Regions from separate parts of the Nonomuraea sp. NPDC005692 genome, predicted to be linked through region 2. Evidence: riboswitches for the same ligand, from Rfam matches in the RefSeq annotation. Region 2 holds a riboswitch; the other holds the start of a gene.
The links. A riboswitch is a leader RNA that binds a small molecule or an ion and turns the genes downstream of it on or off. The one in region 2 is predicted to bind cyclic di-AMP.

Region 1: another riboswitch for cyclic di-AMP. It lies ahead of ABZ459_RS35045 (CHAP domain-containing protein); the one in region 2 lies ahead of ABZ459_RS11945 (CHAP domain-containing protein).

Annotation. Positions count from the first base shown of each region.
Region 1 covers NZ_JBEXYU010000022.1:160,369-168,031, reverse strand. The annotation lists gene ABZ459_RS35065 (phosphoenolpyruvate hydrolase family protein) at 1-694, opposite strand, end outside; gene ABZ459_RS35060 (Tm-1-like ATP-binding domain-containing protein) at 694-1,917, opposite strand; gene ABZ459_RS35055 (nuclear transport factor 2 family protein) at 1,928-2,425, opposite strand; gene ABZ459_RS35050 (TetR/AcrR family transcriptional regulator) at 2,523-3,071, shown strand; gene ABZ459_RS35045 (CHAP domain-containing protein) at 3,124-3,837, opposite strand; cyclic di-AMP (ydaO/yuaA leader) riboswitch at 3,851-3,989, opposite strand; gene ABZ459_RS35040 (luciferase family protein) at 4,251-4,598, opposite strand; gene ABZ459_RS35035 (glycosyl hydrolase family 18 protein) at 4,841-6,799, shown strand; gene ABZ459_RS35030 (PP2C family protein-serine/threonine phosphatase) at 6,960-7,663, shown strand, end outside.
Region 2 covers NZ_JBEXYU010000004.1:278,936-286,598, reverse strand. The annotation lists gene ABZ459_RS11970 (polysialyltransferase family glycosyltransferase) at 1-302, shown strand, start outside; gene ABZ459_RS11965 (DUF6716 putative glycosyltransferase) at 286-1,464, opposite strand; gene ABZ459_RS11960 (hypothetical protein) at 1,461-2,402, opposite strand; gene ABZ459_RS11955 (aldo/keto reductase) at 2,503-3,324, shown strand; gene ABZ459_RS11950 (Gfo/Idh/MocA family oxidoreductase) at 3,344-4,297, shown strand; cyclic di-AMP (ydaO/yuaA leader) riboswitch at 4,415-4,552, shown strand; gene ABZ459_RS11945 (CHAP domain-containing protein) at 4,565-5,260, shown strand; gene ABZ459_RS11940 (methyltransferase) at 5,314-6,132, opposite strand; gene ABZ459_RS11935 (YciI family protein) at 6,293-6,721, shown strand; gene ABZ459_RS11930 (RNA polymerase sigma factor) at 6,767-7,663, shown strand, end outside.

The DNA of each region.
Region 1 (7,663 bases), on a different contig from region 2:
CGTCGGGCTCGGCGATGGGACCGCCGTGGCACAGCACGATGACGTCGGGGTTGACGGCGACGGCGGCGTCGCGCATCTCCTGGATGCGTACGGCCGCCTCGTCGAGGCCGATCGCGGTGACGGCGCCGATGCTGCCCTTGGTGGTCAGGCCCATGTGCGGGACGAGGATGTCGGCGCCCGCCCGCGCCATGGCCGTGGCCTGCTCGGGGGTGAACACGTAGGGGGCGGTGAGCAGGTCGCGCTCGGCGGCCAGCCTGATCATCTCCACCTCCAGGTCGAAGCCCATGCCGGTCTCCTCCAGGTTCGCCCGGAAGACACCGTCGATCAGGCCGACCGTCGGGAAGTTCTGGACGCCGGTGAAGCCCATGTCCTTCAGCTCGTCGAGGAAGCGCGGCATCAGCCGGAACGGGTCGGTGCCGCACACCCCGGCCAGCACCGGCGTGTCCTTGACGACCGGCAGGACCTCCCCCGCCATCTCCACGACGATCGCGTTGGCGTCGCCGTACGGCATCAGGCCGGCGAGCGAGCCGCGGCCGGCCATCCGGAACCGCCCGGAGTTGTAGATGATGAGCAGATCGACCCCGCCCGCCTCGGCGGACTTGGCCGACAGCCCGGTGCCCGCGCCGCCGCCGATGATCAGCCGGCCCGCCTCCCGCTCGGCGCGCAACCTCCGCAGTGCCTCGTCGCGACGCATCAGGCCCCCTTCTCGATCAGCCGGTGCAGCCGGTCGGCGGCCGCGACGGCGAACTCCGCGTTGTTGATGTCCTGGTCGCTCCGCACGACCTCGACGGCGCTGCCCGCGACGGCCGCGAGCACGGCGTCGAAGCAGGCCGCGTCGGCCGCCGGGTCGTGGAACGGGCCGCCCTCGACGTCGACGGCCGAGACGCCGCCGCGCGGCACGAACAGCGTGACCGGCCCCGACGCGCGGGCCAGCCGCTCGCCGATCGCCCGCCCGATCTCGGCGTTCTCGGCGGGAGTGGTGCGCATGAGCGTCACCGTCGGGTTGTGGACCAGGAGCTGCCGTGACCGGAAACGTTCCGGCACGGTCTCCATCGGGCCGAAGTTGACCATGTCGACCGCGCCCAGGCTGACGACCTGCGGGATTCCGGCCCGCCCCGCGGCGGTCAGGCGGTCGGGGCCCGCCGACAACACGCCGCCGACGAGCTCGTCGGCCAGCTCGGTGGTGGTCAGGTCGAGCACCCCGGCGAAGTGGCCGCCGGCCGCCAGCGCCTCCATGGCCCGGCCGCCCGAGCCGGTGGCGTGGAAGACCAGCACCTCGTAGCCCAGGGACTCCAGGCGGGCCCGCGCGGCGTCGACGGCGGGCGTGGTGACGCCGAACATCGTGGCCGCGACCAGTGGTTTGTCCTCCCCGGACGGCTCGGCGCCGGCGTCGTAGGAGGCGGCCATCGCGCTGATCGCGGCGGCGGCGTTGGTCAGGATGCGGCGGGAGACGGAGTTGACGCCCGCGACGTCGACGACGCTGTACATGAGCGTCACGTCGGTCTCCCCGACGTAGGCCGAGACGTCGCCGCTGACCATGGTCGAGACGAGCAGTTTGGGCAGGCCGACGGGCAGCGCCCGCATGACGGCGGCGGCGATGGAGGAGCCGCCGCTGCCGCCGAGCGCGAGCACGCCACTCAGCTCGCCGCGGGCGTGCAGGTCCTTGGCCAGGGCCGTGGCCCCGGCCGCCATCGCCGCCAGCGCGGCGCCGCGGTCGCCCGCGCTCCTGAGCCGGTCGAGGCCGGTGCCCGCGGCCCGCGCCACGGCCTCGGCGGGGACGTCGGCGGTCAGCTCCGGGGTGCCCATGACGCCGGTGTCCATGAGGACGACGCCCTGCCCGGCCCGGATGATCAGGTCGCGGACGAGGGCGTACTCCTCCCCCTTGGTGTCGAGGGTGCCCAGCAGCAGAACCGCCATGTCAGACCTCCTACGATCGGCCTTCCGACCTTACCCCGGCGATCTCCGCGTGGCGGATGCCGAGGACGTCCACGTCGTGCTCGGACAGCGGGCGGGAGCCGAAGATGCGGCGTTCCTCCTCGGTGATGGCGACGTCGTTGATGCTGGCCTCCCGGCGGCGCATCAGCCCCGACTCGTCGAACTCCCACTGCTCGTTGCCGTAGCTGCGCCACCACTGGCCGGCGGCGTCGCGGGACTCGTACTGGAAACGGACGGCGATGCGGTCGCCGGTGAACGCCCACAGCTCCTTGCGCAGGGCGTAGTTCAGCTCGCGGTCCCACTTGCGGCGCAGGAACCCGGCGATCTCGGCGCGGCCGGTGACGAACTCGCCGCGGTTGCGCCACACGGAGTCCTCGGTGTAGGCGAGCGCGACGCGCTCGGGGTCGCGGGTGTTCCAGGCGTCCTCGGCGGCCTGGACCTTGATCCGGGCGGTCTCCTCGGTGAACGGCGGAACGGGCGGGCGTGTCATGAGATGTCCTCTCCGATCGAGAGAACGGTCGTTCTCCCGGGTTGTGCGATAGCGTAGAGAACGATCGTTCTCCGCGGCAAGCACCTGGAGGGGTGTCATGGATCACGAACAGCGGTTGCTGGACGCCGCGGGCGACCTCTTCTACCGCCGCGGGGTGCAGGCGGTCGGCATGGACGAGATCCGGGCCGCCTCCGGCGTCTCGCTGAAACGCCTCTACCAGTGCTTCCCGTCGAAGGAGGCGCTGGTCGTGGCCTACCTGCGGCGGCGCGACGAACGCTGGATGACCTCGCTCACCGCGTACGTGGCCGACGCCGGCGACCGCATCCCGGCGGTCTTCGCGTGGCTGGAACGCTGGTTCACCGAGGACGACTTCCGCGGCTGCGGGTTCGCCAACGCCTTCGCCGAGCTGGGCGCCGGTTCGGCGGACGTCCGTACCGCGGTGCGCGAGCACAAGGAGCGCCTGCGCGCCTACCTGCGCTCGCTCGCCGAGGAGGCCGGAGCGGGCGATCCCGGCCTGCTCGCCGAGCAGTTGCTCACCCTGATCGACGGCGCCACGGTGACCGCGATGATCTCGCAGCAGCCGGGCGCGGCCCGCTCGGCCGGGCAGGCCGCGACGACCCTGGTCCACCGGCACCGGCGGCCCTGAACGCGAAAAGAGCGCACCCCCCGCAGGGAGTGCGCTCTTTCGCGTCGCAGGATCAGGCGGCGTACGACGGGTAGCCGTAGCCGACGACCTGGGAGGTCGGGCGGACACGCTGCTCGACCTTGCCGTTGCCGGTGTTGCCCTCGATCGTGGAGATCGTGCCGTCGCCGTTGTCCTTGACGACGAAGCCGACGTGCTGGATGTCGTTCAGGCTCTTGCTGCCGCTCCAGGAGAAGAAGACGACGGCGCCCGGCTTGGCCTCGGTGCCCCAGCGGTCGTTGGCGGCGAACCACTTGGCGTGGCTCACGGTGTAGGCGTCCCAGCCGACCTGCGGGCGGGCGCCGGTCTGCTCGCCGACCCAGGAGACGAACATCGAGCACCAGGGGGCGTTCAGGTACATGGCGCGGTTGCCGCCGTCACGCGCGGCGGTCTCGGCGGCGCGCTGCGAGTCGGCGTACCACTTCTGGAACTTGGTGCCGCCGCCGTTGGCGTCCTCGGAGGTGCCGACCTGGGCGCGGGCCGTCGCCAGCACCTGGGCGGCGGTGACGTTGACCTTGCCCTTGGCGCTCTCGTCGGCGGCGCGGTTCTGCGCGACGTGCGGCTGGGCGGCCACGCCGGCGACCTTGGCGGTCTGGGTGGCGGTGTGGGCGGTGGTGGTGTCGGCGTTCACTGCCGCGTGCGTGCCGAGCACGCCGGCGACGGCGGTCGCGCCGAGGGCGATCTTGGCGAGGTCGAGCTTGTAGGCACGGTGAAGACGGTGCTTGGCCATGAGGGTGTTACTCCTTGCGCTTCCGTGCCGCTTGCCGGGTTAGCTGACGGGTTCGGGCGGGAAGCTGCCCTACGGCACCACGGCGCCGATTCACCCCATTGGACACATGGGTCCCCGGTTCCGCGCACAGGCGGATTCAGCGGTCTCTTGGTCAGGCGAAAGGGCTGACGCATCGTCTTCCCGGGCCCGGGAAAGGGCCTGAAGGTATATGTGCGACGCCCGGATGCGGAGATGTCCGCATCGACTCTGTACAACACGGGTCGAGCTTGGGTAATTCCCAGGCAATGCCATCCCTACCTGGGACGACTCCCCGTTTGGCTGTGTACAACCAAGCTACCCGGCGAGTAATTCCCAGGCAAATGGCGGCATTGAATTCGACGGTGCGTGGGAGAAACGCTACGCACCGAATCGGTTCACGCCACGTGCGCCTTTATCGCCACGCTCGTGAGGGCCAGCAACAATTCCAGATCGGGCTCCGCGTCGACCTGCACGGCGACCCAGGCGCGGTCGCGGCAGGCATGGACCTGGTCGCACTCCCGCAGGTACGGCTCCAGGCGGCCGATGGCGGGGGCGGTGAGCCGTACGTGGATCTCGTCCCGGCCGGCCAGGCGCAGGATCTCGGTTCCGTGTACGGCGAAGGCGACCTGCTGACCGGTGCCGCTGACGTTCAGCGACGGCCAGGACCGTAACTCCGCGACCGCGCGGACCACGTAGGGCCCGCGTCGCGTGGGCGTCCGCCGCCAGGCGGAGATTCCTGCCACGCTCCAATGCTGAGCCACGGCTCACCCCGCCGTCAGCCCCCGTTCCTGAACCGTTATCCCGTCGTGAACGGGCGCGTCCGGGGTCTGACCGGCACGATTACGGACACCTGACCGATGAGTATTGACGCTCCCCCAGGCAGAGGCTACCGTCGATTCACAACTTAAAGGAAACTTTCCTAATAGTTTCCCCAGAAGTCTCCCATCCCACTCCCCACACACCCCCCAACGGATGTCGGAGCGACATGAAACACACCATTCTGAGCAAGGTCCTGGCGGGAATGGCGGCATTGGCCCTGCCCCTCACCGCGGCCGTGGCCGCCCCAGCGCTCGCCTCCGCCAGCACGGTGGCGTACGCGGCGGCCTGGGCCCCGTGGACCGCCTACACGGCGGGCACGGTCGTCACCTACAACGGCGTCGACTACGTCTGCCTCCAGGCGCACACCTCCCAGCCCGGCTGGGAGCCGCCGAACGTGGCGGCGCTGTGGAAGGTCTCCGGTGGCGGCGGCAGCGACACGACCGCGCCGTCGGTGCCGGGCAACCTGCGCTCGACCGGCGTCACGGACACGAGCGTGGCCCTGGCCTGGAACGCCTCCACCGACAACGTGGCCGTGACCGGCTACGAGGTCTACCGCGGCGGCACTTTGGTCACCACCGTCACGGGCACCACGTACAACGACACCGGCCTCACCGCGAACACGGCCTACAGCTACACCGTGCGCGCGCGTGACGCGGCCGGCAACCGCTCGGCCAACAGCAACCAGATCTCCGCGACGACCACCGGCGGCGGTGGCGGCGACGACAAGACCCCGCCGTCGGTCCCCGGCAACCTGCGCTCGACCGGCGTCAGCAACAGCAGCGTCTCGCTGGCCTGGAACGCCTCCACCGACAACGTGGCGGTCACCGGCTACGAGATCTACCGCGGCGGCACCCTGGTCACCACCGTCACGGGCACCTCGCACACCGACACCGGCCTCAGCGCCAACACGTCGTACAACTACACCGTGCGCGCGCGTGACGCGGCGGGCAACCGCTCGGCCGACAGCAACCAGATCACCGCGACCACCACGGGCGGCGGCGGTGGCGGCGGCAACAAGGTGCTGGGCTACTTCGTCCAGTGGGGCATCTACCAGCGCGGCTACCACGTCAAGAACATCGACACCAGCGGCTCGGCGGCCAAGCTGACCCACATCAACTACGCGTTCGGCAACGTGCAGAACGGGCAGTGCACGATCGGCGACAGCTACGCCGACTACGACCGCTTCTACCAGGCGGGCGAGAGCGTCGACGGCGTCGCCGACACCTGGGACAACGGCGCGCTGCGCGGCAACTTCAACCAGCTGCGCAAGTTGAAGAAGAAGTACCCCAACCTGAAGGTGCTCTTCTCCTTCGGCGGCTGGACCTGGTCCGGCGGCTTCGGCCAGGCGGCGCAGAACCCGACGGCCTTCGCCGACTCCTGCTACAAGCTGGTGGAGGACCCCCGCTGGGCCGACGTCTTCGACGGCATCGACATCGACTGGGAGTACCCGAACGCCTGCGGCCTGACCTGTGACACCAGCGGCGCGGCGGCGTTCAAGAACGTGATGTCGGCGCTGCGCTCGCGCTTCGGCGCGAACAACCTCGTCACCGCGGCCATCACCGCCGACGGCAACGACGGCGGCAAGATCGACGCGGCCGACTACGGCGGCGCCGCCCAGTACGTCGACTGGTACAACGTCATGACGTACGACTTCTTCGGCGGCTGGGACGCGCAGGGCCCGACCGCCCCGCACTCGCCGCTCACCACCTGGGACAAGATCCCGGTCCCCGGCTTCTACACCGACAACGCCATCCAGAAGCTCAAGAGCAAGGGCGTCCCGGCCGCCAAGCTGCTGCTCGGCATCGGCTTCTACGGCCGCGGCTGGACCGGCGTGACCCAGGCCGCGCCCGGCGGCACGGCGACGGGCCCGGCGCCCGGCACGTACGAGCAGGGCATCGAGGACTACAAGGTCATCAAGACCCGCTGCCCGTCCACCGGCACGGTCGCGGGCACGGCCTACGCCTACTGCGGCAACCAGTGGTGGAGCTACGACACGCCGAGCACCATCGGCGGCAAGATGAGCTACTCGAAGAACCAGGGCCTCGGCGGCGCGTTCTTCTGGGAGCTCAGCGGTGACACCACCAACGCCGAACTCCTCACGGCCATGAAGAACGGCCTCGGGTAAGTTCGCACGTCAGGGCCGGTCCCGGGTTCCGGGGCCGGCCCTTCGCCGTCTCCGGCGCGCCGGAGGACGGAACGCGGACGCCTTGGGAGAAGCTGGTCACCGGGGGTGAACGACGATTCTCTGGGGTGGCGGGCACAGGCGGCCCTTCTTCACGACACCGGTGTTCCTGGTCGGCCTGATCGGGATCACGGCGCTGGTGGTCGGGCTGGACAGGTTCACCGGCGGGGGCGCGGAGCTCGTGCCGGTGCTGATCTTCCTGCCCGCGATCGTGTCGGGGCTGGGCTCGGTGTGGCAGACGGCGGTCGCGTCGGTGTGGGTGCTGGCGGTGGTCTCGGCCTCGGTCGCCTATCTGGGCGGCAACCTGCGGACGAACCTGGAGGTCTCCGGCTTCACCGCGGCGTTCGGGCTGATGAGCGTGGTCGGCGCGAGCTACCGGATCCAGCGCGAGGAGGAGGTCCGCCGGTTGCGCTCGGCCGCCGCGGCGTTGCAGCGGCAGCTCGTCAGGCCGCTGCCGCTGCGCTCGCTCGACGTGGTCGTGGACGGCCTCTACCAGCCCATCGAGGAGGACACGATGGTGGGCGGCGACATGTACGAGGTGGCGCCGTCGCCGTACGGGACCCGGGTGATGATCGCCGACGTGCAGGGCAAGGGGCTGCCCGCGATCGGCGCCGCGCTGGCCGTGCTGGGCGCCTTCCGGGAGGCGGCCTACCGCGAGATCAGCCTCATGGGCGTGGCCGACGCCCTGGAGGACGCCGTGATCAGGCACAACAGGTTCGCCGCGCACACCGGGGAGCCCGAGCGCTTCGTCACCGCGCTGCTGCTGGACATCGGCCCGGAGCTGGAGGTGGACGCGGTCAACTGCGG
Region 2 (7,663 bases):
TGGTGCTCGACCGGCTCACGCCGTACGAGAACAGCAACAGGGTGCCGGCCACGATCGTGGACGCGCTGCTGCCCCGGCTGGGCGCCGACGGCGTGATCGACGAGCCGCCGCGCACGGACCTGCCCGCGCTGGTGCGCGCGGTCGGCTACTGCATGCAGGCCGACGCCTATCCCGAGCTGCGCCCGTCGGGCGGCACGTTCGACGGGCGCTACTTCAAGCGCAAGCGCCTGGAGACGCTGGGGCTGGCCGAGCCGCCCTCGGCGCTGTCCAGGCTGCGCAGGAAGATCAGGTCAGCGATCTGAGATAGCGGCGCACCCGCCGCTTGGCCCGGTAGCCCGCCCGCAACATCGTGGGCGGCACCTCCACCCGCAACCTGGCCCGGCGGCGGGCCGCGGCGTGCTCGGGGCCGTCCAGCAGCGAGCGGGCGGGCGGACGTGTCCCGTCCGCGGCCAGGCCGGCCAGCCGGGCCGCCCAGTCGTCGCGGCCGGCCGGGTGGAAGTAGTTGGCCTCGCACCACCGCGGCTCGGCCGTGCGGAAGTCGCCCAGGGCCAGGTCGTCGAGCGTGCCGAGCAGGCCGCTGCCCTCGAACACCAGGTTGATCATCTCGGCGCTGACGCCGAAGTCGCTCAGCACCAGCGACGGCACGCCCATGGCGACGGCCTCCAGCGCGGCCGTCGAGCTGACCGTGACGAACCCGGCCGCCCGCGACAGCTGCTCGTGCATCGACCCGGCCGCGAACGTCAGCCTGCCCGGCTCGCCCATCTCGCGCCACAGCCGCTGGTAGTGGTGGCGTTCGTTGTGGGTCTGGCGTTCGTGCTCCAGGGCGCGCAGCTTGACCACGACCTCCAGGCCGGGCCGGCGTCCGGCCAGCTCGGCCAGCGCCGTGAGCACCCGCTCGCGCTCCTCCCGCGCCCGCGGCACCTTGGCCTGGGTGGCGAACACGACCCGGTCGCCGCCGCCGGACACCGCGCCGGGCCGCAGGAACGGCAGCCGGGCCAGCCCGACCGCCCCTCCCCCGCCGAGCCGGCCGGCGATCGCGGCGAACTCGGCCACCTCGCGCTCGCTGTGCACCACGAACAGGTCGCAGCCGCTGCGGAACAACCACGCCTTCTCCGTGGCCGGCACCGAGATGCCGGGCAGCCCGCTGACGAACACCGGTCGTGCCCGACCCGCAGGCCGCAGCCCGGCCAGCACGTCGGCCACCAGGACGTCCACGACCGGGCCCGTGCAGCCCACCAGGATCGCGTCGGGCCGGGTGCGCTCGGCCAGGCGGCGCAACGACCGCGCCGACAACACCGGGGGCGCCACGCGCCCGCCCACCGCCGCCGCGATCTGCTCCGGGGAGGGCGCGATCGGGGTGCGCACCACCACCAGCTCGCTCTCGCAGCCCGCGGGCAGGTCGTCGAGCAGGCAGGCCGCCCACTTCAGATACGAGTCGGAGTCGGCTACCGCCAGCACCCTCACCTGGAAGCTCCTGTCAAATGCGATCGCAGGCCGGGGGCCGCCCTGCTCGTCCACCAGTCGTCGGGAACGTCCACCGGCTCGACCTCGACGCCGCGCGGGCCGAGCAGCACCCGCAGCGAGGTGATCGCGGTCGAGGGCAGGCTGAGCACCCGCTGCCCGGCGTCGAGGCCGCGCAGCGTCAGCTCGGCCGGCACGCCCGCGTCGTGCACGGTGATGCCGGGACGTTCGCTGATCAGCGCCAGGTCGACGGGGTCCTCGCGGCGGTGCGGGTAGTAGGCCAGCGGCTCGCGCCCGGCCAGGTCGGTCAGCCAGCGCAGGTAGTGGTCGCGGTGGACCAGGCCGTTGCGGACCAGGGAGGTGCCGAGGACGACCGTGCGCTCGGCGGGCCCCTGGGCGCTCGGCGGCTGGGCGCGCAACCAGGCGAAGTCGTGGCGGACGAGGTCGACCCCCACCCCCCGGACGGCGGCGGCCAGCTCGTCGGGCACGGGCAGGGCGGTGAAGACCGAGACCCGGCTCATCCGCAGCCGCACCGCGGCGGCCAGGCCGAGCAGGGCGCGCGCCCGCGAAGGGGTCGCCCGCGCCCGCAGCAGCGGCCGGAACGGCCCGGCGGCCAGCAGTTCGAGCAGCCTGAGCGTGGCCAGGCCGTCGTCCACGACGACGATGTGGCCGGGATCGGAGGTCAGCCAGCGCATCTGGACCTTGCCGGAGAACGCGTCGCCCACGGCCTGGACGCGGCGCGGCATGCGCTCGCGCGGCTCGTCCAGCACCAGGCCGGCGGGCAGGTCGAGGCGGCGCAGCTCCTTGCGGGTGGCGCGCAGCGGACGCAGGCCGGCGCGCGGCACGACCACGGTGTCCGGGCCGAGCAGCCCGGCGTGGTGGGCCTCGACGGCGCACAGCATCTGGAGCGGAGACTCCACCCAGGCCGACGCCTGTCTCACCACTCTGTTTCCCCCAGCCGGTGGATGGCCTTGCACGACCCGCCTCAAGGTAGCCCGGCCTGCTTAAGCCGCAAGAAACGACACGTGAACAATGGAGGGTATGAACTCGCTGATGCTCAACACCGACGGTGTGCAGATACCACAACTCGGCTTCGGCGTCTGGCAGGTCTCTGCCGACGACGCCGAGCACGCGGTGGGGACCGCGCTGCGCGCCGGATACCGGCATGTCGACACCGCCGCCGCCTACGAGAACGAGGAGGGCGTCGGCCGGGCCGTGCGCGCCGCCGGGGTGCCGCGGGAGAAGGTGTTCGTCACCACCAAGCTGTGGAACGCCGACCACGGGCGCGCCGAGCAGGCCTTCGACGAGAGCCTGGCCCGCCTGGGCCTCGACTACGTAGATCTTTTCCTGATCCACTGGCCGGCCCCGGAGCAGGACAGGTACGTGCAGGCCTGGCGGGCGCTGGAGAAGATCTACCGGGACGGCCGGGCCAAGGCCATCGGGGTCTCCAACTTCACCGTCGCCACCCTGACCCGGCTGATGGACGAGACCGACATCACGCCGTCGATCAACCAGATCGAGCTCCACCCGTACTTCCAGCAGCGCGAGATGCGGGCCTTCCACGAGGCCAACGGCATCCTGACCGAGGCGTGGAGCCCGCTCGGGCAGGGCAAGGGGCTGCTGGCCGACCCGGCGCTGCGCGTGCTGTCGGAGAAGTACGGCAAGACGCCCGCGCAGATCGTGCTCCGCTGGCACCTGCAGCTCGGCAACGTGGTGATCCCCAAGTCGGTCACGCCGTCGCGGATCGAGGAGAACATCGACGTGTTCGACTTCATCCTCGACACCGAGGACATGGCGGCCATCGGGGCGATGAACGCGGGGCGGCGGATCGGGCCCGACCCCGACTCGTTCAACCTGACCTGAGCGCTCTACGATCTCGGTCGTGCGAGATTTCACCTGGGGAATAGCGGCGACCGGCGGCATCGCGCGTACCGTGGGGGCGGCCATCGTGGCCGAGCCCGGCATGCGGGTGGCCGCCGTCGGCTCACGGAGCCCGCTCAGGGCGCGGGCGCTGGCCGACGAGCTGGGCGCGGAGTCGGCCTACGGCTCCTACGAGGCGCTGTGCGCCGATCCGGCCGTCGACGCGATCTACGTCGCCACGCCGCACGCCCAGCACCTGGAGGTGGCCGAGGCCGCCATCGCGGCGGGCAAGTCGGTGCTGTGCGAGAAGCCGCTGGCTGCCGACGTGGCCGACGCCGAGCGCATGGTGGCGCTGGCCCGCGCGGCCGGGGTCTTCCTCATGGAGGCCATGTGGATGCGCTTCAACCCGCTCATCCAGCAGGTGGCGGCCGATCCGCGCTTCGGTGAGATCCGGTCGGTGCGGGCCTCGTTCGGCTTCGCGCTGCCCTACGACCCCGCCCACCGGTTGTGGGCACCGGAGCTGGGCGGCGGGGCCCTGCTCGACCTGGGGATCTACCCGTTCGGGCTGGCCCAGCTGCTGCTCGGCATGCCCGCGGAGCTGCGCATGGCCGGCTCGCTGGCGCCCAGCGGCGTCGACGCCGAGGCCGGCGGGCTGCTGCTGTACCCGGACGGGCGGCGGGCCCTGGTGGACGTGTCGCTGCTGGCACATCACGCCAACGACGCGAGCGTGGTGGGCACGTCGATGCGGGCCGACATCCTGGCGCCGTTCTGGGCGCCGCGGCGGGTGCTGCTGTCCGGGCCGTCGATGGAGACGGAGGAGCTGGTGCTCGACCCGGCCGACAACGGTTACGCGGGTGAGCTGCGCGAGGTGCGCGCGGCCACGATCGAGGGCCGGACGGAGAGCGCGGTCATGCCGCTTGACGAATCCCTTGCCATGATGGGGCTTCTGGCCGAGGCGAGGGCCCAACTCTCCTAGCTGGACCTTTAGGCATTTGCCTTGCTCTTGCCCGATGTATTACCTTGTGGGGCATCTCGCGGCAGACGTCCGGTTTGTCCGGCTTTGTCCAACCATCGCAAGACATTTCACAGGATCGTCCTGTGACCGCTGAATCCGCCTCCGGGCGGAACCGGGGACCCACGTCCTTTGGGGTGAATCGGCACTTCGGTGCCGTAGGGCAGCTTCCACGTCCGAACCCGTCAGCTAACCCGGTAAGCGGCATGGAAGCAAGGAGTAATGCCCTCGATGGCCAAGCACCGTCCCATCCGTGCCCCGAAGATCAACTACGCCCACGCCGCGCTCGGCGCGGCCATCCTCGCCTCCGCCATCGGCGGCCACGCCACCGCCGCCGCCGCCGACAGCACCGGCCCCGCCGCCGCGACCGGCCACTCGGCCGTCGCGCCGCAGGCCGCCGCCCAGACCCGCAAGGCGGAGGAGACCCAGGTCAACGTCACCGCCGAGCAGGTCCTGGCCATGGCCAAGTCCCAGGTCGGCACCTCCGAGAACGCCTACGGCGGCGGCACCAAGTTCCAGAAGTGGTACGCCGACTCCAAGCGCGCCGCCGAGACCATCGCCCGCGACGGCGGCACCCGCGCGATGTACCTGAACGCGCCCTGGTGCTCGATCTTCGTCTCCTGGGTCGGCGAGCAGACCGGCGCCCGCCCGCAGGTCGGCTGGGACGCCTGGACCGTGGCCCACGCCAAGTGGTTCGCCGCCAACGACCGCTGGGGCGCCGAGGCCAAGCCCGGCGCGGTGGTCTTCTTCTCCTGGGGCGGCAGCAAGAGCCTGGACTCCATCCAGCACGTCGGCTTCGTCGTCAAGGACAACCACGACGGCACGATCTCCACGATCGAGGGCAACACCGGCAACGGCAAGGTCGAGGAGCGCGTCCGTCCGAAGTCGCAGGTCGTCGGCTACGGATACCCCCAGTACGCGAGCTGACCTCCCCCGCTCCGAGCGCGCGTCCCGCACGAGGGACGCGCGCTCGCCGCGTCTCAGGGCCGGACCGCCACCAGCGAGTAGAGGATCGGCAGGTGCGAGTCCCCGAACGGGAACCGGTACCGGCCGTCCGCGCCCTCGGCCAGCAGGCCGCGCGGGTCGATGTCGGTCTCGACGTGCTCGCCCAGCTCGGCCACCGTGAGCCCGGCCCGCGCCGCCGCCGTGACGATCTCGCCCACCGAGTACGGGTACTCGACCGCCTCGTGGGCCTCGGTCACCACTCCGGCGTCGGCGTACGTGCCGGTCACCGTCTCCCGGTGGGCCTGGCCGCCGCCGTAGGGCCAGTCGGCCACCAGCGGGTCGAGCGAGGCCACCGTCTGGTAGGCCGGATGCAGGTCGACCAGCACCAGCCGCCCGCCGGGCCGCAGCGCCATGGCCGCGCCGCGCATCCAGGCGCCCAGGTCGCCGATCCAGCACAACACGCCGTACGTGGCCACCGCCACGTCGAAGCCGCCGGCCAGCGACTCCGGCAGCCGCTGCGTGTCGGCCTCCACGAACGTGGCCGCCAGCCCGGCCCTGGCCGCCAGGTCTCGGGCGCGCGCGACCGCCACCGGGGAGAAGTCAACGCCGGTCACCCGCGCTCCGAGGCGTGCCCAGCTCAGCGTGTCCAGGCCGAAGTGGCACTGCAGGTGGAGCAGGTCCCGGCCGGCGACGTCGCCGGCCAGGCGGCGTTCGAGCGCGTAGAGGGTCTGCCGGCCGGCGAGGAAGGCGTCGACGTCGTAGAACCGGTCGGCCGAGGTGGAGCCGTGGACGCGGGCGCGCTCGTCCCAGAGGGCCCGGTTGGGGACGGGGGCGTCTTGTGCGGGTCGGGGCATGGGGCGAGGATGGCACATCGGCCAGGCGGCCGCACGACCGGTACGGTGCCCTGGGAACGGACGGGTCCGCGTGTCGATCCGGCCGGCGCCCGTTCGACGCTTCAGCGAGGCCGGCTCCGCCCGGGGGCCGCGGACGGAAGGGACGTGCAGGATGAAATTCATGATCGTCGGCAGGGGCAACGCGGAGACCGAGGCCGGGGCGCTGCCCAGCCAGGAGCTCGTCGACAACATGCACGCCTACAACGAGGCGCTGGCCAAGGCGGGGGTGCTGCTGGCCGCCGAGGGGCTCTACCCGAGCTCGCAGGGCGCGCAGATCGCCTACAGCGGCGGCCGGGCCACGGTGATCGACGGCCCGTTCGCCGAGGCCAAGGAGCTGATCGCGGGGTTCTGGCTGATCCAGGTGAAGTCCAGGGAGGAAGCCCTGGAATGGGCCATGCGGGTGCCCGTCCCCGAGGGCCACGACGGGACCGGGCTGCACGTGTGGCGGGTGTACGACGCCTCCGACGCGCCCGACGCGGCCTCGTCCGACCCGGCGGAGATCGAGCGGGAGAAGGCCATGCGCCGGCGCCTGGGCGGGCAGGAGAGCTGACCCCGGCTTGCGGACCGCGGACGGTGCTGGTGTCATGACCCGGTGATGGCTTCCGACACCCACCGGGCGATCGAGGCGGTCTGGCGGATCGAGGCGCCGCGGCTCATCGCCAGCCTGGCCGGGCTGGTCCGCGACGTCGGCCTGGCCGAGGAGCTGGCCCAGGACGCGCTGGTCGCGGCCCTGGAGCAGTGGCCGGGGTCGGGCGTGCCACGCAACCCGGGCGCCTGGCTGATGACGGTGTCCAAGCGCCGCGCCGTCGACCTGATCCGCAGGAACGAGCGGATGTCCCGCAACCTGGCCGAGCTGGGTCACCGGCTGGAGACCGCCGGGGAGCCGCCCGAGCCCGACGAGATCGAGGACGACCTGCTGCGGCTGGTCTTCACCGCCTGCCATCCGGCGCTGTCGATGGAGGCGCGGGTGGCCCTGACACTGCGGGTGCTCGGCGGCCTGAGCACCGACGAGATCGCCCGCGCGTTCCTGGTGCCCGAGCCGACCGCCGCCCAGCGCATCGTGCGGGCCAAGCGCACCCTGGCCGACCGGAAGGTCCCGTTCGAGGTGCCGCAGGGCGCCGAGCTGGCCGGACGCCTGTCGTCCGTGCTGGAGGTCATCTACCTGATCTTCAACGAGGGGTACTCGGCGACGGCGGGCGACGACTGGATGCGGCCCGGCCTGTGCGAGGACGCGCTGCGGCTGGGCCGGGTGCTGGCGGGGCTGATGCCCGCCGAACCCGAGGTGCACGGGCTGGTCGCGCTCATGGAGATCCAGGCGTCCAGGGCGGCGGCCCGGGTGGGGCCGTCCGGCGAGCCGGTGCTGCTGCTGGAGCAGGACCGCACCCGGTGGGACCGGCTGCTCATCGGGCGCGGGCTGGCGGCGCTGGCCCTGGCCGAGAGACTGGCCGAGGAGCGGGCCGAGGAGCCGGCAGGCGCGGCGGGGCCGTACACG